Regions from separate parts of the Peribacillus sp. FSL R5-0717 genome, predicted to be linked through region 1. Evidence: a T-box and tRNA genes for the amino acid it is inferred to sense, from the RefSeq annotation. Region 1 holds a T-box; the other regions hold tRNA genes.

The links. A T-box is a leader RNA that pairs with one kind of tRNA and senses whether it is charged. The one in region 1 lies ahead of thrS (threonine--tRNA ligase), so its partner is inferred to be a tRNA-Thr.
Region 2: it has a tRNA-Thr gene. The T-box ahead of thrS (threonine--tRNA ligase) is inferred to sense a tRNA for this amino acid. The anticodon was not compared.
Region 3: it has a tRNA-Thr gene. The T-box ahead of thrS (threonine--tRNA ligase) is inferred to sense a tRNA for this amino acid. The anticodon was not compared.

What each region holds. Positions count from the first base shown of each region.
Region 1 covers NZ_JBBOOF010000001.1:1,334,562-1,341,414, reverse strand. The annotation lists gene NYE65_RS06510 (DUF7010 family protein) at 142-777, shown strand; gene NYE65_RS06505 (hypothetical protein) at 822-1,097, opposite strand; T-box leader at 1,208-1,428, shown strand; T-box leader at 1,459-1,680, shown strand; T-box leader at 1,712-1,934, shown strand; gene thrS (threonine--tRNA ligase) at 1,994-3,901, shown strand; gene NYE65_RS06495 (hypothetical protein) at 4,082-4,498, opposite strand; gene NYE65_RS06490 (LysE family translocator) at 4,646-5,272, opposite strand; partial or broken gene asnA (aspartate--ammonia ligase) at 5,506-6,500, shown strand; gene NYE65_RS06480 (MFS transporter) at 6,841-6,853, shown strand, end outside.
Region 2 covers NZ_JBBOOF010000001.1:3,410,171-3,417,023, forward strand. The annotation lists rRNA gene NYE65_RS16450 (23S ribosomal RNA) at 1-2,864, shown strand, start outside; rRNA gene rrf (5S ribosomal RNA) at 2,984-3,099, shown strand; tRNA gene NYE65_RS16460 (tRNA-Asn) at 3,109-3,183, shown strand; tRNA gene NYE65_RS16465 (tRNA-Ser) at 3,189-3,280, shown strand; tRNA gene NYE65_RS16470 (tRNA-Glu) at 3,290-3,364, shown strand; tRNA gene NYE65_RS16475 (tRNA-Val) at 3,380-3,455, shown strand; tRNA gene NYE65_RS16480 (tRNA-Met) at 3,558-3,631, shown strand; tRNA gene NYE65_RS16485 (tRNA-Asp) at 3,637-3,712, shown strand; tRNA gene NYE65_RS16490 (tRNA-Phe) at 3,725-3,800, shown strand; tRNA gene NYE65_RS16495 (tRNA-Thr) at 3,808-3,883, shown strand; tRNA gene NYE65_RS16500 (tRNA-Tyr) at 3,900-3,983, shown strand; tRNA gene NYE65_RS16505 (tRNA-Trp) at 3,994-4,067, shown strand; tRNA gene NYE65_RS16510 (tRNA-His) at 4,085-4,160, shown strand; tRNA gene NYE65_RS16515 (tRNA-Gln) at 4,196-4,270, shown strand; tRNA gene NYE65_RS16520 (tRNA-Gly) at 4,274-4,348, shown strand; tRNA gene NYE65_RS16525 (tRNA-Cys) at 4,358-4,431, shown strand; tRNA gene NYE65_RS16530 (tRNA-Leu) at 4,440-4,520, shown strand; gene NYE65_RS16535 (hypothetical protein) at 4,853-5,143, opposite strand; gene NYE65_RS16540 (hypothetical protein) at 5,523-5,729, opposite strand; gene glsA (glutaminase A) at 6,209-6,853, shown strand, end outside.
Region 3 covers NZ_JBBOOF010000001.1:2,007,437-2,014,289, reverse strand. The annotation lists rRNA gene NYE65_RS09840 (23S ribosomal RNA) at 119-3,051, shown strand; rRNA gene rrf (5S ribosomal RNA) at 3,171-3,286, shown strand; tRNA gene NYE65_RS09830 (tRNA-Val) at 3,298-3,373, shown strand; tRNA gene NYE65_RS09825 (tRNA-Thr) at 3,384-3,459, shown strand; tRNA gene NYE65_RS09820 (tRNA-Lys) at 3,482-3,557, shown strand; tRNA gene NYE65_RS09815 (tRNA-Leu) at 3,565-3,646, shown strand; tRNA gene NYE65_RS09810 (tRNA-Gly) at 3,655-3,729, shown strand; tRNA gene NYE65_RS09805 (tRNA-Leu) at 3,742-3,830, shown strand; tRNA gene NYE65_RS09800 (tRNA-Arg) at 3,841-3,917, shown strand; tRNA gene NYE65_RS09795 (tRNA-Pro) at 3,929-4,005, shown strand; tRNA gene NYE65_RS09790 (tRNA-Ala) at 4,023-4,098, shown strand; tRNA gene NYE65_RS09785 (tRNA-Met) at 4,127-4,203, shown strand; tRNA gene NYE65_RS09780 (tRNA-Ile) at 4,214-4,290, shown strand; tRNA gene NYE65_RS09775 (tRNA-Ser) at 4,311-4,403, shown strand; tRNA gene NYE65_RS09770 (tRNA-Met) at 4,507-4,580, shown strand; tRNA gene NYE65_RS09765 (tRNA-Asp) at 4,587-4,662, shown strand; tRNA gene NYE65_RS09760 (tRNA-Phe) at 4,686-4,761, shown strand; tRNA gene NYE65_RS09755 (tRNA-His) at 4,778-4,853, shown strand; tRNA gene NYE65_RS09750 (tRNA-Gly) at 4,858-4,931, shown strand; tRNA gene NYE65_RS09745 (tRNA-Ile) at 4,937-5,013, shown strand; tRNA gene NYE65_RS09740 (tRNA-Asn) at 5,026-5,100, shown strand; tRNA gene NYE65_RS09735 (tRNA-Ser) at 5,102-5,192, shown strand; tRNA gene NYE65_RS09730 (tRNA-Glu) at 5,196-5,267, shown strand; gene NYE65_RS09725 (TraR/DksA C4-type zinc finger protein) at 5,309-6,058, opposite strand; gene NYE65_RS09720 (1,4-dihydroxy-2-naphthoate polyprenyltransferase) at 6,210-6,853, opposite strand, start outside.

The sequences.
Region 1 (6,853 bases):
TATCCTCCATATTTTAATTAATTAGTGATTAATCAATCACTAATTAATAACATAATATCGCAACATGGTAATTTTTGCAATAAGGTATTTAAATCATTTTTTTATAGCTGAATAATTGGGGAAGTGGTGCAATATTATTCTATGTACGATTATACTGTGGATGAAAGGAAACTGATGATGAAAGAGGCGTTTCGCGGTTCTGGAATTGGAGTCATTTTCATGGCGGTCTTCGGAACACTGTGGGCGGGTACCGGTGTAATGGGATTGCAGGGGTGGGGGTTTCCCTACGTGGAACTCGCACCCATATTCGTGGGAATCATCATGGTTATCGTTGGAATTTCATTAATACATGCATCACAAAAAATGTCCAATCAAGTTTCAGATGATGGGGCAAGACGTCTTAAACGTATCGGATTTTTGTTTAATATGGTCTTCATTGCCGAAGGTTTGCTGATTGGGATTGCCATTGCCATCTGTAACTTGATCAATCAGACCGATCTTATACCGGGAGTCATCGCCATTATTGTAGGGATTCATTTTTTACCATTGGCGTCACTTTTCCAAATCAAGGTTTATTATGCAACAGGTGTGCTTCTCTGTTTATTGGCGCTTATTACATGGCTGATTGTGCCAGACACCGTCATGGTTGGGGAGCATCAAATCCTTGCACCGTTATCATTGCTCGGCTTTGGATGCGCGCTTATACTCTGGACCACTGGACTTACGCTATGGCTTGGAATAAAGAATTCAAGCCGAACGATAGCCGATGAAGAATGAATCAATGAATGAATAAACCCGTCATGGTGAACGGGTTTTTTCATTTAATTTTTCATCCAGGTCAAGAGCCTGACAATTTGAAATGGTTCATTCCAAACGAGAATGAAACTTAAAAGAAAAAATGCAGCCACAGCCAAAAATTTCGACATTCCTCTTTCATTTTTATACATGGCCCCTAAGCTGCATAACAAACCAATTAGCAACGCACCGAATCCTGAAATCATAAGCAGCTCGGAGGCTTTTGAAAAAGCTAGGGAACAGGAAAATGATAGGATACCAATCACTGCAAATACGATTGACCAATTGCTTAAACGTTTCATAGAGACTCCTTTTTTACTAATTATACCAATTTGGTGTTAGTAATGAAATGAAAAAAATTGAGGTTGTCACTTATGGGAATATATTGTAATATATATAACAATATAAAATTTTAGAAGCATTGATAAGGACATGAATCATTTTTACGGTCTGCAGAGAGGGAAGGGCAGCTGCGAACTTCCTGGCTTAGGAAACTGATTTACCGCCTTTGAGCTATATCGGTGAACAAGAGTAACTGATATCGTCTAAGCTGCGTTACAGCTCCAGAGCCATGAGTATTTTTTGCTTATGGGAAATTGGGTGGAATCACGGGTAAACGCACTCGTCCCTTACATAGGGATGGGTGCGTTTTTTATTATTATAATTATTGCCATGATAAGGACATGAATCATTTTTACGGTCTGCAGAGAGGGAAGGGCAGCTGCGAACTTCCTGGCTTAGGAAATTGATTTACCGCCTTTGAGCTATATCGGTGAACAAAAGTAACTGATATCGTCTAAGCTGCGTTACAAGCTCCAGAGCCATGAGTGTTTTTTGCTTATGGGAAATTGGGTGGAACCACGGGTAAGCGCACTCGTCCCTTGCATAGGGATGTGTGCGTTTTTTTCTATATAAAAATATGGCGATGATAAGGACATGAATCATTTTTACGGCCTGCAGAGAGGGAAGGGTAGCTGCGAACTTCCTGGCTTAGGAAACTGATTTACCGCCTTTGAGCTATATCGGTGAACAAAAAGTAACTGATATCGTCTAAGCTGCGTTACAAGCTCCAGAGCCATGAGTGTTTTTTGCTTATGGGAAATTGGGTGGAACCACGGGTAAACGCACTCGTCCCTTGCATAGGGATGTGTGCGTTTTTTTATTATTAAAAAGGGGTGTTTATTTGATGGGTGAAAAAATGATTAAAGTTCAATTCCCGGATGGGCAGCAAAAGGAGTATCCGCAAGGGATCACAGTGGAAAGTGTGGCAGGCTCAATCAGCCCAAGTTTAAGGAAAAAGGCAGTAGCTGGAAAACTGGATAAGCAATTGGTTGATTTAAGTCACAAGCTTATTCAGGATGGTGAACTGTCGATCTTGACTCCCGATTCGGATGAAGGATTACACGTATTGCGACATACATCGGCGCATGTTTTGGCACAGGCTGTGAAAAGATTATACAAAAATGTGGAATTAGGGATGGGACCAGTCGTGGAAGACGGTTTTTACTATGATTTTAAGTTAGATCATCCTTTGAGCTCAGAAGATCTGCAGGCCATTGAAAAAGAGATGGAACATATCATAAGTGAAAATCTGGAAATTAAAAGGATAGAAGTGACTTATGAAGAAGCTGTGAAGATATTCGAGGGCAGAGGGGAGTCTTTCAAGTTGGATATAGCAAAGAATATCCCCAATGGTGAAAAATTAACGCTCTATCAACAGGGTGAATTCATAGATCTTTGCAGAGGGCCGCACCTTCCATCCACATCATTTGTAAAATCATTCAGATTGACTCGTGTATCTGGTGCCTATTGGCGGGGAGACAATCAAAATGAAGTTCTCCAAAGGGTGTATGGCGTGGCTTTTCGAAAGAATAAGGATTTACAGGATCATTTTAAATTCCTGGAAGAAGCGGCCAAACGCGACCACCGTAAATTAGGGAAGCAGTTGGAATTATTCATGTTTTCGGAGGAAGCCCCTGGAATGCCATTTTATTTACCGAAAGGACAAATCGTTAGAAATGAATTGGAGAAGTTCTCGCGGGAGCTTCAGACTGAAGCTGATTATGACGAAGTTCGGACTCCTTTCATGATGAACCAGCGGTTATGGGAACAATCGGGCCACTGGGATCATTATCACGAGAATATGTACTTCACTGAGGTGGATCAAACAAAATTCGCGATGAAGCCAATGAACTGTCCGGGACATATGCTTATATTCCAAAACAGTCTTTATTCTTACAGGGATTTACCCATCCGGATGGCCGAATTCGGTCAAGTCCACCGTCATGAATATAGCGGTGCATTGAACGGGATGCTGCGTGTCCGTACATTTTGTCAGGATGATGCCCACATCTATGTACGGCAGGATCAAATCGAAAGTGAAATTAAACAAGTGTTTCATCTGATCGAAAAGGTGTATCGCACTTTTGGATTCGAGTATTCCGTGGAGCTCTCGACTCGTCCTGAGGATTCAATGGGCGATGATTCCCTTTGGGAAGCTTCTGAAACAGCCCTGAAAAATGTTCTGGAAAGCATCGGGATACAATATCAAGTAAATGAAGGGGACGGGGCATTTTATGGACCGAAAATTGATTTTCATATTAAAGATGCATTAAAACGAAGCCACCAATGTGCAACAATCCAACTTGATTTTCAAATGCCCGACAAATTTGATCTGACTTACATCGATGAAAATAATGAAAAAGTCCGTCCGGTCGTCATTCATCGTGCCATCTTTGGATCGATCGATCGTTTTTTCGGAATCCTGATAGAACACTTTGCCGGTGCTTTTCCGGTATGGCTCGCCCCGGTGCAAGTACAGATCATCCCAGTCTCACAAGTTCATCTGGATTATTGTTTACAGGTTCAAAATGCACTGAAGAATCAAGGCATAAGAGTGAAAATAGATGATCGGAAAGAAAAGCTGGGGTATAAAGTCAGGGGAGCACAGATGGGGAAAATCCCATATATGCTGGTCCTTGGAGATAAAGAAGAGAAAGAAAATGAAGTAAATGTCCGGAAATACGGGGAACAAGAATTTGAAAATGTCACAATAGAAACGTTCATCAAGAAAATGGTCCAGCAAATAAAAGACCGCAGCATCTAACAAGAAAGCAGCTTAAATTGGAACTCACGAGTAAAAGGCCGGAATTCACGAGTAAAAGCGAGGAACTCACGAGTAAAAGGCCAGAATTCACGAGTAAAAGCGAGAAACTCACGAGTAAAAGCCCGGAATTCACGAGTAATTGGAATAAAAAAGACAGCCGAATAAATCGGCTGTTTCTTTTTATCTACAAATCCATAGCCAGCCAACACCAGGAATGAACTGCTGAAAACAGTTACCCCCAGGGCCGCCATGACCGCCACCATGACCTTCGACAGGGCATGTTAATCCTAGGTATTGTAATCCAACTATATCTGTATGATGTACCTCATTTGGTATGCCGCCTTCGAGTATCTGTACCATTCCAGTAGTATTATTTATCCCCATTAAAATAAAGGTGTGCTGGGTGTTACCCCAAAATCCTCTGAAGCAATGACCTTGCCGGCCTGCGTTTAAATGGCTCTGGATAGTGGCTACTGGAACCAGTGTTTGTACTGGCAGTCTGTCATCATAATAAGGCAAATTAGCATAAGAATCATCGTAATAATATGGAGCAGTATAATATGGAACATTATAAGGGTAATAGCCGTAATTATACATTCAAGAAATCCTCCCTTTGTGTTTACCCTTTCAGGCTATGAACAGGGATAAGTGTCCGACATGGACAAAGAAGGATAATAAAATAGGCGGCCTATTTTATATAAAAGCAAGAAATTTATTCGAATTCCCGAGTAAATGCTCAACTTCTTATGTAAATAAAACCTTTGCTGCCTGGATGGCAAAGTATATGCCGATCCCTATAAGGGATATCCCCGAAATGATCGAGATGCCCATTAGAATGGGTTTGGATAAAAAGCGTCTGAAGGTGCTGGCGATGATGGCCATTACGAAATCCCAGATTAAGAGGCCGATAAGGATTCCTGAGCTGTACAAAAGTAAATCATCCATATCATATTTTGAAGCGGAGTTTGCGAGAATGGATCCGTAAATCCCCAGCCAAAACAAAATGGATAAAGGATTCGAAAGGGACATGATGAATCCTGTCAGGAATGAAGAAAAAAGGGAATCTTTCGCTTTTCGTGCATTCACTTCAATCTTACCTGCACTTAGCAGACTTTCGATTCCGGTATAGGTCAGGACGAAAAATCCAAAAAGCCATAAAAATGTCTTCATGAAGGAGTTGTCCAAAAAGTGGACGACACCGAAAAAGACAAGGGCTATAAAAACAAAATCCGCTAAAATGGCACCCCAGCCAAATACCCAGGCATGCCAAAAACCCTTCTTGATTCCTTTGTCCAATTGAGCAGCGTTTATGGGACCGATAGGAGCCGCCAGTGATAAACCTAATAATACAAAGCTGAAAAAAACACCCAATTCATCACCTCATCGTTTATACATCTTCGCTTATTTGAATGTATTCAAACATTTGTACTTGTACCACCTTTTTAGTCCTATTTCTTGAGTTTAGTCCGCCTTGCCTGACCTGGTATTTTTGTAACAACACAGAAAACTCCTTCATAATGTAATTTAGTCAAATGGAAAGACGCCTATTTTAGTGCATGCGCTATTCAAAGCGGAATTGGAGGAGAATTATGCCTGAATTATCAATGCCGAATAAATATAAAACAATTCTTGATATCATGCATACTGATATTGCAATAAATGAAATGAAGGATCATTTTGAAGAAGGACTTTCAAATGCGTTAAACCTTATTAACGTATCAGCCCCTTTCGTTTTACATGAAGGTAATGGTATCAATGACAATTTAAATGGTGTGGAGCGATTCTTACCTTTGATGCTCTGGATATTAAGGATAAACATATAGAAGTGGTTCAATCTTTGGCAAAGTGGAAAAGAATCACTCTTTCTAGGTATGGTTTGGCTTGTGATGAAGGCATTTACACAAATATGAATGCAATAAGACTTGATGAAAAACTGGATCATTTACACTCGTTATTTGTGGATCAATGGGACTGGGAGAAAGTCATAACAAAGAACAACGTAACGTGGATACATTAATATCCGAAGTGAAAAAAATATATAGTGCCATTAAATCGACCGAACGTTATATGTTTGAATTCCATCATCTGCTTAAGCCTGTGTTACCTGAGGACATTCACTTCATTACGACCCAGGAGTTGGAGGATTTATACCCGGATCTTATTCCGAAGGAAAGAGAGAACGTGGCAGCGAAGAAATATGGTGCAATTTTCATTATGAAAATTGGCGGAGCTTTACAATCGGGGGAAAAGCATGATGGACGTTCACCGGATTATGATGATTGGGATCTAAATGGAGATATCGTTTTATGGAACCCACTCTTGGAATGTGCTTTTGTGGTTTCTTCAATGGGCATTCGAGTAGATGAAAAAGTCATTATTAAAACAATTAAGATTATCCAAAAACGAAAATCGTAAGGTACTCGATTATCATAAGTCCGTATTGGAAGGAAAGCTTCCGTATTCAATAGGCGGGGGAATAGGTCAATCCAGATTATGCATGTTTTTGTTGAAGAAAGCACATATTGGCGAGGTTCAGGTTTCGGTATGGAATGACCAAATAATAGAGGAATGTGAAAAAAGGAATATTATTCTTTTATAAGGACGAAAGCGGGAAACCCAGTTTTTAAACAGGATGGTTAGACTGTAGGCAAATGGAGTTCTATCCAAATTTTTTAACATAGTTGATTGGAGCGAGTGCCCCACGTTCCAATCAATGTCCAAATTTGTACAAGCAAAAAGATAGACCATTCTTAAACAGAATGGTTTTTTTGTTTTAAAGGGAATGGGGTAATTTTGGGAGAAGCGCAACTGAATAAATGTTTCTGCACTATAACATAATAATTTAAGACATCTAATATATGATGGCAAAACAAATTGGTTTCACAAATGGTTACCTTTTATGCAATAAGTTGCTTTTATAATGGATGAGGAGTGTAAGTATGGAAGGTCATG
Region 2 (6,853 bases), 2.1 Mb from region 1:
GATATGCTTCGGGGAGCTGTAAGTAAGCTTTGATCCGGAGATTTCCGAATGGGGAAACCCACTGTTCGTAATGGAACAGTATCTTTACCTGAATACATAGGGTACTGAAGGCAGACCCGGGGAACTGAAACATCTAAGTACCCGGAGGAAGAGAAAGCAAACGCGATTTCCTGAGTAGCGGCGAGCGAAACGGAATTAGCCCAAACCAAGAGGCTTGCCTCTTGGGGTTGTAGGACACTCAACATGGAGTTACAAAGGAACGGGGTAAATGAAGCGACCTGGAAAGGTCCGTCGAAGAAGGTAAAAACCCTGTAGTTGAAACTTCGTTCCCTCCTGAGTGGATCCTGAGTACGGCGGGACACGAGAAATCCCGTCGGAAGCAGGGAGGACCATCTCCCAAGGCTAAATACTCCCTAGTGACCGATAGTGAACCAGTACCGTGAGGGAAAGGTGAAAAGCACCCCGGAAGGGGAGTGAAATAGATCCTGAAACCGTGTGCCTACAAGTAGTCAAAGCCCGTTAATGGGTAATGGCGTGCCTTTTGTAGAATGAACCGGCGAGTTACGATTTCATGCGAGGTTAAGTTGATGAGACGGAGCCGCAGCGAAAGCGAGTCTGAATAGGGCGAATGAGTATGAGGTCGTAGACCCGAAACCAGGTGATCTACCCATGTCCAGGGTGAAGTTCAGGTAACACTGAATGGAGGCCCGAACCCACGCACGTTGAAAAGTGCGGGGATGAGGTGTGGGTAGCGGAGAAATTCCAATCGAACCTGGAGATAGCTGGTTCTCTCCGAAATAGCTTTAGGGCTAGCCTCAAGATGAGAGTATTGGAGGTAGAGCACTGATTGGACTAGGGGCCCCCAACGGGTTACCGAATTCAGTCAAACTCCGAATGCCAAATACTTATTCTTGGGAGTCAGACTGCGAGTGATAAGATCCGTAGTCGAAAGGGAAACAGCCCAGACCACCAGCTAAGGTCCCAAAGTATACGTTAAGTGGAAAAGGATGTGGAGTTGCTTAGACAACCAGGATGTTGGCTTAGAAGCAGCCACCATTTAAAGAGTGCGTAATAGCTCACTGGTCGAGTGACTCCGCGCCGAAAATGTACCGGGGCTAAACGTATCACCGAAGCTGTGGATTGACACCGTATGGTGTCGATGGTAGGAGAGCGTTCTAAGGGCGTTGAAGTCAGACCGGAAGGACTGGTGGAGCGCTTAGAAGTGAGAATGCCGGTATGAGTAGCGAAAGAAGGGTGAGAATCCCTTCCACCGAATGCCTAAGGTTTCCTGAGGAAGGCTCGTCCGCTCAGGGTTAGTCGGGACCTAAGCCGAGGCCGAAAGGCGTAGGCGATGGACAACAGGTTGATATTCCTGTACCACCTATACATCGTTTGAACGATGGGGGGACGCAGAAGGATAGGGTAAGCGCGCTGTTGGATATGCGCGTCCAAGCAGTTAGGCCGGAAACGAGGCAAATCCCGTTTCCATTAAGGCGGAGCTGTGATGGCGAGGGAAATATAGTACCGAAGTTCCTGATTCCACGCTGCCAAGAAAAGCCTCTAGTGAGATGTAAGGTGCCCGTACCGCAAACCGACACAGGTAGGCGAGGAGAGAATCCTAAGGTGTGCGAGAGAACTCTCGTTAAGGAACTCGGCAAAATGACCCCGTAACTTCGGGAGAAGGGGTGCTTTTTAGGGTGAATAGCCCAGAAAAGCCGCAGTGAATAGGCCCAGGCGACTGTTTAGCAAAAACACAGGTCTCTGCGAAGCCGCAAGGCGAAGTATAGGGGCTGACACCTGCCCGGTGCTGGAAGGTTAAGGGGAGAGGTTAGCGCAAGCGAAGCTTTGAACCGAAGCCCCAGTAAACGGCGGCCGTAACTATAACGGTCCTAAGGTAGCGAAATTCCTTGTCGGGTAAGTTCCGACCCGCACGAAAGGTGTAACGATCTGGGCACTGTCTCAACGAGAGACTCGGTGAAATTATAGTACCTGTGAAGATGCAGGTTACCCGCGACAGGACGGAAAGACCCCGTGGAGCTTTACTGCAGCCTGATATTGAATTTTGGTACAGCTTGTACAGGATAGGTAGGAGCCTGAGAAGCCGGAGCGCCAGCTTCGGTGGAGGCGTTGGTGGGATACTACCCTGGCTGTATTGAAATTCTAACCCGCGCCCCTTATCGGGGTGGGAGACAGTGTCAGGTGGGCAGTTTGACTGGGGCGGTCGCCTCCTAAAGAGTAACGGAGGCGCCCAAAGGTTCCCTCAGAATGGTTGGAAATCATTCGTAGAGTGTAAAGGCACAAGGGAGCTTGACTGCGAGACCTACAAGTCGAGCAGGGACGAAAGTCGGGCTTAGTGATCCGGTGGTTCCGCATGGAAGGGCCATCGCTCAACGGATAAAAGCTACCCCGGGGATAACAGGCTTATCTCCCCCAAGAGTCCACATCGACGGGGAGGTTTGGCACCTCGATGTCGGCTCATCGCATCCTGGGGCTGTAGTCGGTCCCAAGGGTTGGGCTGTTCGCCCATTAAAGCGGTACGCGAGCTGGGTTCAGAACGTCGTGAGACAGTTCGGTCCCTATCCGTCGCGGGCGCAGGAAATTTGAGAGGAGCTGTCCTTAGTACGAGAGGACCGGGATGGACGCACCGCTGGTGTACCAGTTGTCTTGCCAAAGGCATAGCTGGGTAGCTACGTGCGGACGGGATAAGTGCTGAAAGCATCTAAGCATGAAGCCCCCCTCAAGATGAGATTTCCCATGGCGCAAGCTAGTAAGATCCCTGAAAGATGATCAGGTTGATAGGTCAGAGGTGGAAGCATGGTGACATGTGGAGCTGACTGATACTAATAGATCGAGGACTTAACCAACGCTTTTAAAAAAATGAAATACCTTCTTATTATCTAGTTTTGAAGGAATGAAAATTTCTTCTTGCATTTTCTCAAAAAGACGTTATAATAATATATGTCTTGAAAAAATGTTAACATTGTTTGGTGACGATAGCGAAGAGGTCACACCCGTTCCCATTCCGAACACGGCAGTTAAGCTCTTCAGCGCCGATGGTAGTTGGGGGTTTCCCCCTGTGAGAGTAGGACGTCGCCAAGCTTATATTGTTCCGCAGTAGCTCAGTGGTAGAGCATTCGGCTGTTAACCGAACGGTCGTAGGTTCGAGTCCTACCTGCGGAGCCATTATTGGAGAGCTGTCCGAGTGGCCGAAGGAGCACGATTGGAAATCGTGTAGACGGGTAACCCTGTCTCAAGGGTTCAAATCCCTTGCTCTCCGCCATTTATACCTGGCCCGTTGGTCAAGCGGTTAAGACACCGCCCTTTCACGGCGGTAACACGGGTTCGAATCCCGTACGGGTCACCATTTAGATAACATATTGGAGGATTAGCTCAGCTGGGAGAGCATCTGCCTTACAAGCAGAGGGTCGGCGGTTCGATCCCGTCATCCTCCACCATTTTCAATAAGATCAGGTTGTTTCTGCATAAAGGATTGATTATTCAGCCCATTGAAACGCTTAACACGAAAACTTGATGCAAAATAGCAACATTATTACCGTCGCGGGGTGGAGCAGTCCGGTAGCTCGTCGGGCTCATAACCCGAAGGTCGCAGGTTCAAATCCTGTCCCCGCAATCTATGGTCCCGTGGTGTAGCGGTTAACATGCCTGCCTGTCACGCAGGAGATCGCGGGTTCGATTCCCGTCGGGACCGCCATTTTTATTGTTTGGCTCAGTAGCTCAGTCGGTAGAGCAAAGGACTGAAAATCCTTGTGTCGGCGGTTCGATTCCGTCCTGAGCCACCATAGTAGTGCCGGTGTAGCTCAACTGGTAGAGCAACTGACTTGTAATCAGTAGGTTGGGGGTTCAAGTCCTCTTGCCGGCACCATGTTTCATCCATATGCGGAGGGGTAGCGAAGTGGCTAAACGCGGCGGACTGTAAATCCGCTCCTTCGGGTTCGGCAGTTCGAATCTGCCCCCCTCCACCATTTTTATTACAGGGGTATAGTTTAAAGGTAGAACAGAGGTCTCCAAAACCTCCAGTGTGGGTTCGAGTCCTACTACCCCTGCCAATTTAAATTCTATAATGGCGATTGTGGCGAAGTGGTTAACGCACCTGATTGTGGTTCAGGCATTCGTGGGTTCGATTCCCATCAGTCGCCCCATTTTAAAAAATATGATATAATGATTACAACGTTAATGGGCTATAGCCAAGCGGTAAGGCAACGGATTTTGATTCCGTCATGCGAAGGTTCGATCCCTTCTAGCCCAGCCATATGCGAAAGTAGTTCAGTGGTAGAATACAACCTTGCCAAGGTTGGGGTCGCGGGTTCGAATCCCGTCTTTCGCTCCAAAAAAAGTTGGCGGCATAGCCAAGCGGTAAGGCAGAGGTCTGCAAAACCTTTACCACCGGTTCGATTCCGGTTGCCGCCTCCAATATACATGCCGGTGTGGCGGAATTGGCAGACGCGCACGACTCAAAATCGTGTTCCTCTGGAGTGCCGGTTCGACCCCGGCCACCGGTATCACCAATAGCGAAGGATTGCTATTACAAAAAGCTTCACACTTAATTGTGTGAAGCTTTTTTGTGTTCATGAACTACAAGATCAAATAATTTTCCATCACTCAAGAATGAAGGGAAAGTGAAACGAAGGAGCAAACAAACATCATGGGAGTGATTAAAGGGTATTAGGATATCATGTGATACACTGTGATACACTGTGACAGACGCCTATTGAAGCAACAAAACGATACATAAATTCTTCATTAAGGAGCACGTTTGTTACTACGATTAAAAAAAAAGAATGGTCAAAGAGTATTAACTCTGCCATTCGTTTCGTTAACTTTGATAAATGATTTAGAATTCAATATTCATAGCATTCAAGTCTGCTTCGGTATAGCCAGAAGCGGAGAGTGCGATTTCAATTTTTTCAGCAGCCTTATAATCAAATAATTTGAATTTAGACATTAATGCGAAAGCATTTTGATTTTCGATCGCCAAGGCAACAGCCTCCACGTCTTGCAGTAACTTCAGGTCTTCAATGTAGAATTGAGCGGTTCTCATAGCTAAATACTCATTCGTTGTAGTCGAACTGTAGAAAAGCCTTGTTAAAGTGGCGATTGCGTTAGGAACGAAAATCTTATTCATAATTACCCCTCCACTATTCATAATATTCTGTCACCCGAGTCATTACTAGTATGAGTCACTCTAAAAATGTTGTCAATCTTTATCTTTTGAGCATTTTTACTCACCAGTTGAAAGTAGGTAGATATTGAAATTGAGTAATAAAATATCTGAGACTTTTCCAAAGGCAAAAATCATTGCACCGGGTGCACGACGTAGGCGAAAGAATGAAGTTTGTTTACGAAACGAACATCGTTAGGTCTCAGGCTCGATCATAACCAGTTGGATTATATACTTCTTCTATTTACTTTATTCAACAAATGGGCCATTTTTTTCAGAAATTCTTTCAATGAATTCGTTTCTGTTTTCGAAAATTTTAAACGGTTTATGAAACAGCAGATCCTTATAAACTGTAAAGAAGGCGGGCTTCCACATTACGCAGTTCTCCAGATGAAACACTATCAGCCACAATTATTTGCATTGTTCTCGTAGCTGTCATTCGTTTGTCTGGATGCTTCAGTTGTAGCTGCTGTTGTATCGCCCGGAAAAGTACATTATTTTCTGGACGGTTGGCGTTATAGATTTCTTGTAAACTTTTTGATTTTTCCATGACTTTTCCTACTTTCCATCAAGTGTGAAATACATATGAAAGCTTATGCGATAATATTCGTATGGTCTATATTTCCGTCTGATCGCTTCTAATTCCTTCTTTTTTTAATTAAATCTTTAAAGAATAGAGAAGTTGCTCCTGATTTTTTACAAGACGTTAGCTCACCAGTCTTACAGCTTGACCTTTGTTATATATGTTGTTGTTGTTTTTCTTTATTCTTTAAAAAAGAACCTGTGCATTAAACAGGAGGGAGGTATAGGAAGACCTTATAAAGGGTAATTAAATTCAGTAAATAATAAATGGAGGAGCATTTAAAAATTTCTTTAAAGAATTATTATATAAGAAATCTAATACCAGGAAAGTAGCCGCTTCGCAGTTTTATAAATAATATCGATGAAATATGGCAATAAATAAAAAAAACACTATCTAGGAACACTTCACAAAACATATTTTCTAAGGGGCGGAAAATTGTGAACAATATGGGATGTCAATGCAGGTCCAATGACGAATTACAGCAACTGGTTGATGAGGCAAAAAAATATACGAGTAACGGAACAGTGGCAGACTATATACCGGCTCTTGAAAAGGCGAATCCTGAGGATTTGTCTGTTGCTATTTACTATCCTGACGGGAAAGGATATTGTGCGGGGAATGTAAGCGGTAAAATGACCCTTCAAAGCATATCAAAAGTTTTGACACTTGCTCTTGTATTAATGGAAAAAGGGGAGGATCATGTTTTTTCCTATGTAGGAAAGGAACCCACTGGCGATCCTTTTAATTCGATTGCCAAGCTAGAGACAAACAAGCCATCCAAGCCGTTAAACCCCATGATCAATGCAGGAGCATTGACTGTGACCCACATGATAGAGGGTGCCAGTGTAACCGAGCGATTTGAACGTATTTTACATTTTATCCGGGAGTTGACGCAAAATCCGAATATCGGCTTTAATGAAGATGTTGCCCGGTCAGAATATAATACAGCAGACTTGAATAGGTCGTTAAGTTATTTTTTAAAACAGCATCAAGTAATAAATGAGGATGTGGAGGATTTAATCGAATTGTATTCGAAGCAGTGTGCCATTGAAATGGACAGTCAGGATTTAGCGAGGATAGGCTGTGTGCTT
Region 3 (6,853 bases), 670 kb from region 1:
CAAATAGGAAGACGAACATCACGATGTGATGGATTCTTTCTGCTTTGTTCCTTGAAAACTAGATAATAGATAGAAGGCAATTAATTTTTTTCAAAGCATCTGTAAGATCTTTTTTAACGGTTAAGTTAGAAAGGGCGCACGGTGGATGCCTTGGCACTAGGAGCCGATGAAGGACGGGACTAACACCGATATGCTTCGGGGAGCTGTAAGTAAGCTTTGATCCGGAGATTTCCGAATGGGGAAACCCACTGTTCGTAATGGAACAGTATCTTTACCTGAATACATAGGGTACTGAAGGCAGACCCGGGGAACTGAAACATCTAAGTACCCGGAGGAAGAGAAAGCAAACGCGATTTCCTGAGTAGCGGCGAGCGAAACGGAATTAGCCCAAACCAAGAGGCTTGCCTCTTGGGGTTGTAGGACACTCAACATGGAGTTACAAAGGAACGGGGTAAATGAAGCGACCTGGAAAGGTCCGTCGAAGAAGGTAAAAACCCTGTAGTTGAAACTTCGTTCCCTCCTGAGTGGATCCTGAGTACGGCGGGACACGAGAAATCCCGTCGGAAGCAGGGAGGACCATCTCCCAAGGCTAAATACTCCCTAGTGACCGATAGTGAACCAGTACCGTGAGGGAAAGGTGAAAAGCACCCCGGAAGGGGAGTGAAATAGATCCTGAAACCGTGTGCCTACAAGTAGTCAAAGCCCGTTAATGGGTAATGGCGTGCCTTTTGTAGAATGAACCGGCGAGTTACGATTTCATGCGAGGTTAAGTTGATGAGACGGAGCCGCAGCGAAAGCGAGTCTGAATAGGGCGAATGAGTATGAGGTCGTAGACCCGAAACCAGGTGATCTACCCATGTCCAGGGTGAAGTTCAGGTAACACTGAATGGAGGCCCGAACCCACGCACGTTGAAAAGTGCGGGGATGAGGTGTGGGTAGCGGAGAAATTCCAATCGAACCTGGAGATAGCTGGTTCTCTCCGAAATAGCTTTAGGGCTAGCCTCAAGATGAGAGTATTGGAGGTAGAGCACTGATTGGACTAGGGGCCCCCAACGGGTTACCGAATTCAGTCAAACTCCGAATGCCAAATACTTATTCTTGGGAGTCAGACTGCGAGTGATAAGATCCGTAGTCGAAAGGGAAACAGCCCAGACCACCAGCTAAGGTCCCAAAGTATACGTTAAGTGGAAAAGGATGTGGAGTTGCTTAGACAACCAGGATGTTGGCTTAGAAGCAGCCACCATTTAAAGAGTGCGTAATAGCTCACTGGTCGAGTGACTCCGCGCCGAAAATGTACCGGGGCTAAACGTATCACCGAAGCTGTGGATTGACACCGTATGGTGTCGATGGTAGGAGAGCGTTCTAAGGGCGTTGAAGTCAGACCGGAAGGACTGGTGGAGCGCTTAGAAGTGAGAATGCCGGTATGAGTAGCGAAAGAAGGGTGAGAATCCCTTCCACCGAATGCCTAAGGTTTCCTGAGGAAGGCTCGTCCGCTCAGGGTTAGTCGGGACCTAAGCCGAGGCCGAAAGGCGTAGGCGATGGACAACAGGTTGATATTCCTGTACCACCTATACATCGTTTGAACGATGGGGGGACGCAGAAGGATAGGGTAAGCGCGCTGTTGGATATGCGCGTCCAAGCAGTTAGGCCGGAAACGAGGCAAATCCCGTTTCCATTAAGGCGGAGCTGTGATGGCGAGGGAAATATAGTACCGAAGTTCCTGATTCCACGCTGCCAAGAAAAGCCTCTAGTGAGATGTAAGGTGCCCGTACCGCAAACCGACACAGGTAGGCGAGGAGAGAATCCTAAGGTGTGCGAGAGAACTCTCGTTAAGGAACTCGGCAAAATGACCCCGTAACTTCGGGAGAAGGGGTGCTTTTTAGGGTGAATAGCCCAGAAAAGCCGCAGTGAATAGGCCCAGGCGACTGTTTAGCAAAAACACAGGTCTCTGCGAAGCCGCAAGGCGAAGTATAGGGGCTGACACCTGCCCGGTGCTGGAAGGTTAAGGGGAGAGGTTAGCGCAAGCGAAGCTTTGAACCGAAGCCCCAGTAAACGGCGGCCGTAACTATAACGGTCCTAAGGTAGCGAAATTCCTTGTCGGGTAAGTTCCGACCCGCACGAAAGGTGTAACGATCTGGGCACTGTCTCAACGAGAGACTCGGTGAAATTATAGTACCTGTGAAGATGCAGGTTACCCGCGACAGGACGGAAAGACCCCGTGGAGCTTTACTGCAGCCTGATATTGAATTTTGGTACAGCTTGTACAGGATAGGTAGGAGCCTGAGAAGCCGGAGCGCCAGCTTCGGTGGAGGCGTTGGTGGGATACTACCCTGGCTGTATTGAAATTCTAACCCGCGCCCCTTATCGGGGTGGGAGACAGTGTCAGGTGGGCAGTTTGACTGGGGCGGTCGCCTCCTAAAGAGTAACGGAGGCGCCCAAAGGTTCCCTCAGAATGGTTGGAAATCATTCGTAGAGTGTAAAGGCACAAGGGAGCTTGACTGCGAGACCTACAAGTCGAGCAGGGACGAAAGTCGGGCTTAGTGATCCGGTGGTTCCGCATGGAAGGGCCATCGCTCAACGGATAAAAGCTACCCCGGGGATAACAGGCTTATCTCCCCCAAGAGTCCACATCGACGGGGAGGTTTGGCACCTCGATGTCGGCTCATCGCATCCTGGGGCTGTAGTCGGTCCCAAGGGTTGGGCTGTTCGCCCATTAAAGCGGTACGCGAGCTGGGTTCAGAACGTCGTGAGACAGTTCGGTCCCTATCCGTCGCGGGCGCAGGAAATTTGAGAGGAGCTGTCCTTAGTACGAGAGGACCGGGATGGACGCACCGCTGGTGTACCAGTTGTCTTGCCAAAGGCATAGCTGGGTAGCTACGTGCGGACGGGATAAGTGCTGAAAGCATCTAAGCATGAAGCCCCCCTCAAGATGAGATTTCCCATGGCGCAAGCTAGTAAGATCCCTGAAAGATGATCAGGTTGATAGGTCAGAGGTGGAAGCATGGTGACATGTGGAGCTGACTGATACTAATAGATCGAGGACTTAACCAACGCTTTTTAAAAAATGAAATACCTTCTTATTATCTAGTTTTGAAGGAATGAAAATTTCTTCTTGCATTTTCTCAAAAAGACGTTATAATAATATATGTCTTGGAAAAATGTTAACATTGTTTGGTGACGATAGCGAAGAGGTCACACCCGTTCCCATTCCGAACACGGCAGTTAAGCTCTTCAGCGCCGATGGTAGTTGGGGGTTTCCCCCTGTGAGAGTAGGACGTCGCCAAGCAGGTTTCATATGGAGGATTAGCTCAGCTGGGAGAGCATCTGCCTTACAAGCAGAGGGTCGGCGGTTCGATCCCGTCATCCTCCACCATTTTACACCTGCCGGTGTAGCTCAACTGGTAGAGCAACTGACTTGTAATCAGTAGGTTGGGGGTTCAAGTCCTCTTGCCGGCACCACTTTTTAAGATAGTACAAGCACGAGCCATTAGCTCAGTTGGTAGAGCATCTGACTTTTAATCAGAGGGTCGAAGGTTCGAATCCTTCATGGCTCACCATTTATATGCGGGTGTGGCGGAATTGGCAGACGCACCAGACTTAGGATCTGGCGCCGCAAGGCGTGGGGGTTCAAGTCCCTTCACCCGCATCTTTCATGCGGAAGTAGTTCAGTGGTAGAATACAACCTTGCCAAGGTTGGGGTCGCGGGTTCGAATCCCGTCTTCCGCTCCACTTTTCGTATGTGCCGGGGTGGCGGAACTGGCAGACGCACAGGACTTAAAATCCTGCGGTAGGTGACTACCGTACCGGTTCGATTCCGGTCCTCGGCACCATCATAAATATGCGCCCGTAGCTCAATTGGATAGAGCATCTGACTACGAATCAGAAGGTTGTAGGTTCGACTCCCGCCGGGCGCACCATGTTTTTATTGCGGGAAGTAGCTCAGCTTGGTAGAGCACTTGGTTTGGGACCAAGGGGTCGCAGGTTCGAATCCTGTCTTCCCGACCACGTGATTTTTAATGAATGGGGCCTTAGCTCAGCTGGGAGAGCGCCTGCCTTGCACGCAGGAGGTCAGCGGTTCGATCCCGCTAGGCTCCACCATTTTTCAATCAGAAACTTATATTATATTGGCGGTGTAGCTCAGCTGGCTAGAGCGTACGGTTCATACCCGTGAGGTCGGGGGTTCGATCCCCTCCGCCGCTACCAATAAATATAAGGACCTTTAGCTCAGCTGGTTAGAGCAGACGGCTCATAACCGTCCGGTCGTAGGTTCGAGTCCTACAAGGTCCACCATATTCATTTTTTTAAGCCGTGGAGGTATACCCAAGTTCGGCTGAAGGGATCGGTCTTGAAAACCGACAGGGGAGTCAAATCCCGCGGGGGTTCGAATCCCTCTACCTCCTCCATTTTTTCTAAAAGCAGCAAGTTGTTTTAAAACAACCTTACATAAAGGATGCGGACGAAACAATATTCACGAAAACTTGATGCTAATCGTTTCATTATTACCGTCGCGGGGTGGAGCAGTCCGGTAGCTCGTCGGGCTCATAACCCGAAGGTCGCAGGTTCAAATCCTGTCCCCGCAATTATTAGGTCCCGTGGTGTAGCGGTTAACATGCCTGCCTGTCACGCAGGAGATCGCGGGTTCGATTCCCGTCGGGACCGCCATTATTTAAATTGAATACATATGTGGCTCAGTAGCTCAGTCGGTAGAGCAAAGGACTGAAAATCCTTGTGTCGGCGGTTCGATTCCGTCCTGAGCCACCATATATTACAAATTACGGCGATTGTGGCGAAGTGGTTAACGCACCTGATTGTGGTTCAGGCATTCGTGGGTTCGATTCCCATCAGTCGCCCCATTTCGCGGGTGTAGTTTAGTGGTAAAACCTCAGCCTTCCAAGCTGATGATGAGGGTTCGATTCCCTTCACCCGCTCCAAATATGGGCCTATAGCTCAGCTGGTTAGAGCGCACGCCTGATAAGCGTGAGGTCGATGGTTCGAGTCCATTTAGGCCCACCATATTCATATTGTTCCGCAGTAGCTCAGTGGTAGAGCATTCGGCTGTTAACCGAACGGTCGTAGGTTCGAGTCCTACCTGCGGAGCCATGGGGAAGTACTCAAGAGGCTGAAGAGGCGCCCCTGCTAAGGGTGTAGGTCGCGCGAGCGGCGCGAGGGTTCAAATCCCTCCTTCTCCGCCAGTTGGCCCGTTGGTCAAGCGGTTAAGACACCGCCCTTTCACGGCGGTAACACGGGTTCGAATCCCGTACGGGTCATAACAAAAAAGGAAGCATACATTCATGTATGCTTCTTTTTTTTATTTATTTTCCTTGATATAACCGTCTTTTTGTTTATAGGGAATGTCTCCAAGTTGGGATTGTATATTTTCTTCTTTCAGGGTATCTTCATATTCCTTTTGCTTTTTGTTCGGTATATCCACTCTCGTTTTTCCTTCGATATCATTTGCGGCAAATCCTTCATAGTCTTCAGGAAATCCATCCGTTTCATCCTCGTTTTTATAAAGATCATTGTAATTGTCATGATCACTGGTATAATCAGATGGCGTTTCTGATGTACCGAATTTGGCCACTTCCCCAAAGCTATCTTCTTTAGCCGCCATTTCGATTCCATGACGATTTTCAAAATGATCACCCTTGGATGGAATCAGTATATCCTCTTCCACTGGCCTGTCTTGTGAAAGCGTTCGTTCTGGGGCATGCTCGACACAGTAGAGGGTGCTTGGGATTGCTTCAAGCCTCTCGATGGGGATTTCCTTATTGCAGGTTTTACAATGGCCATACGATCCTTCTTCCATGGCTTTCAAAGCTTCTTCTATTTTCTCCATTTCGGATTGTGCATGCTCATCGAGTGCTTGATTCCGTTCCATTTCGAATAATTCGGTCCCTAGGTCTGCAGGATGATTATCATAGGATGATAATTCACCTACGGATTCCGTCTGGCTTTTATCCAGAACTGATTGTTCATCATTTTGAATTCTATTACATAGCTCATTTTTTTCCTGAAGCAGTTCTTTTTTTAATTTTTGCGTTTGTTGTTTCGTTGCCATATCCAATTCACTCCTTCTAAACTAAAGTCCAAATCTCTTTTTATATTGATAAGGTGGTTGTATTATCTATTACCCGAATCGGAGTATAGGAAAACAATATGGCACGGAAGATAGAAAAAAGGACTGAGCGGATGGGCTCAGTCCCCGGAGACTATATAAGATAGCTGATGAATAATCCAATGGCCATGAGTAAGCCAAAGAAGGTGTTCGTTTGGGCAGTGGCTTTCATTGCCGGCACCATCGTGATCGGCTGTGTTTTACCTACGAAGCCTTTTATTGCGGCCATTGCCTTCGGTATGCTAAGGAAGGCAAGGAGAATCCAAGCCGTAACGCTTCCGGTAAGAACTAGCCCAACAAGCCATAGATAAGAGAAAGCGAACATGATTGCCATGAATGTCAGGGCGTTTTTCCTGCCCATCACGACTGGCATCGTTTTGCGGCCATGTGCCTTATCCCCATCATGATCCCGGAGGTTATTGGATAAGTTGATCAGCCCTACCAGTATCCCACTTGGAATGGCAATTAAGATGGCTGTTGAAGAAACATCACCGGTTTGAATGAAAAAGGCGATCAGGATTATCAAAAAGCCCATGAACAATCCAGAAAAAAGTTCCCCGAACGGTGTATATGAAATGGGCAGGGGACCGCCTGTATAAAGATAGCCGACAAGCATGCAAACGAGGCCTACTGCAGCTAGCCACCAAGACGATGCGGCACAGATATAGATTCCAATGATCAAGGCGATGGCATACATCCCAAGGGCCAAGTTCATGATTAGTCTGGGGGTCATCCCAT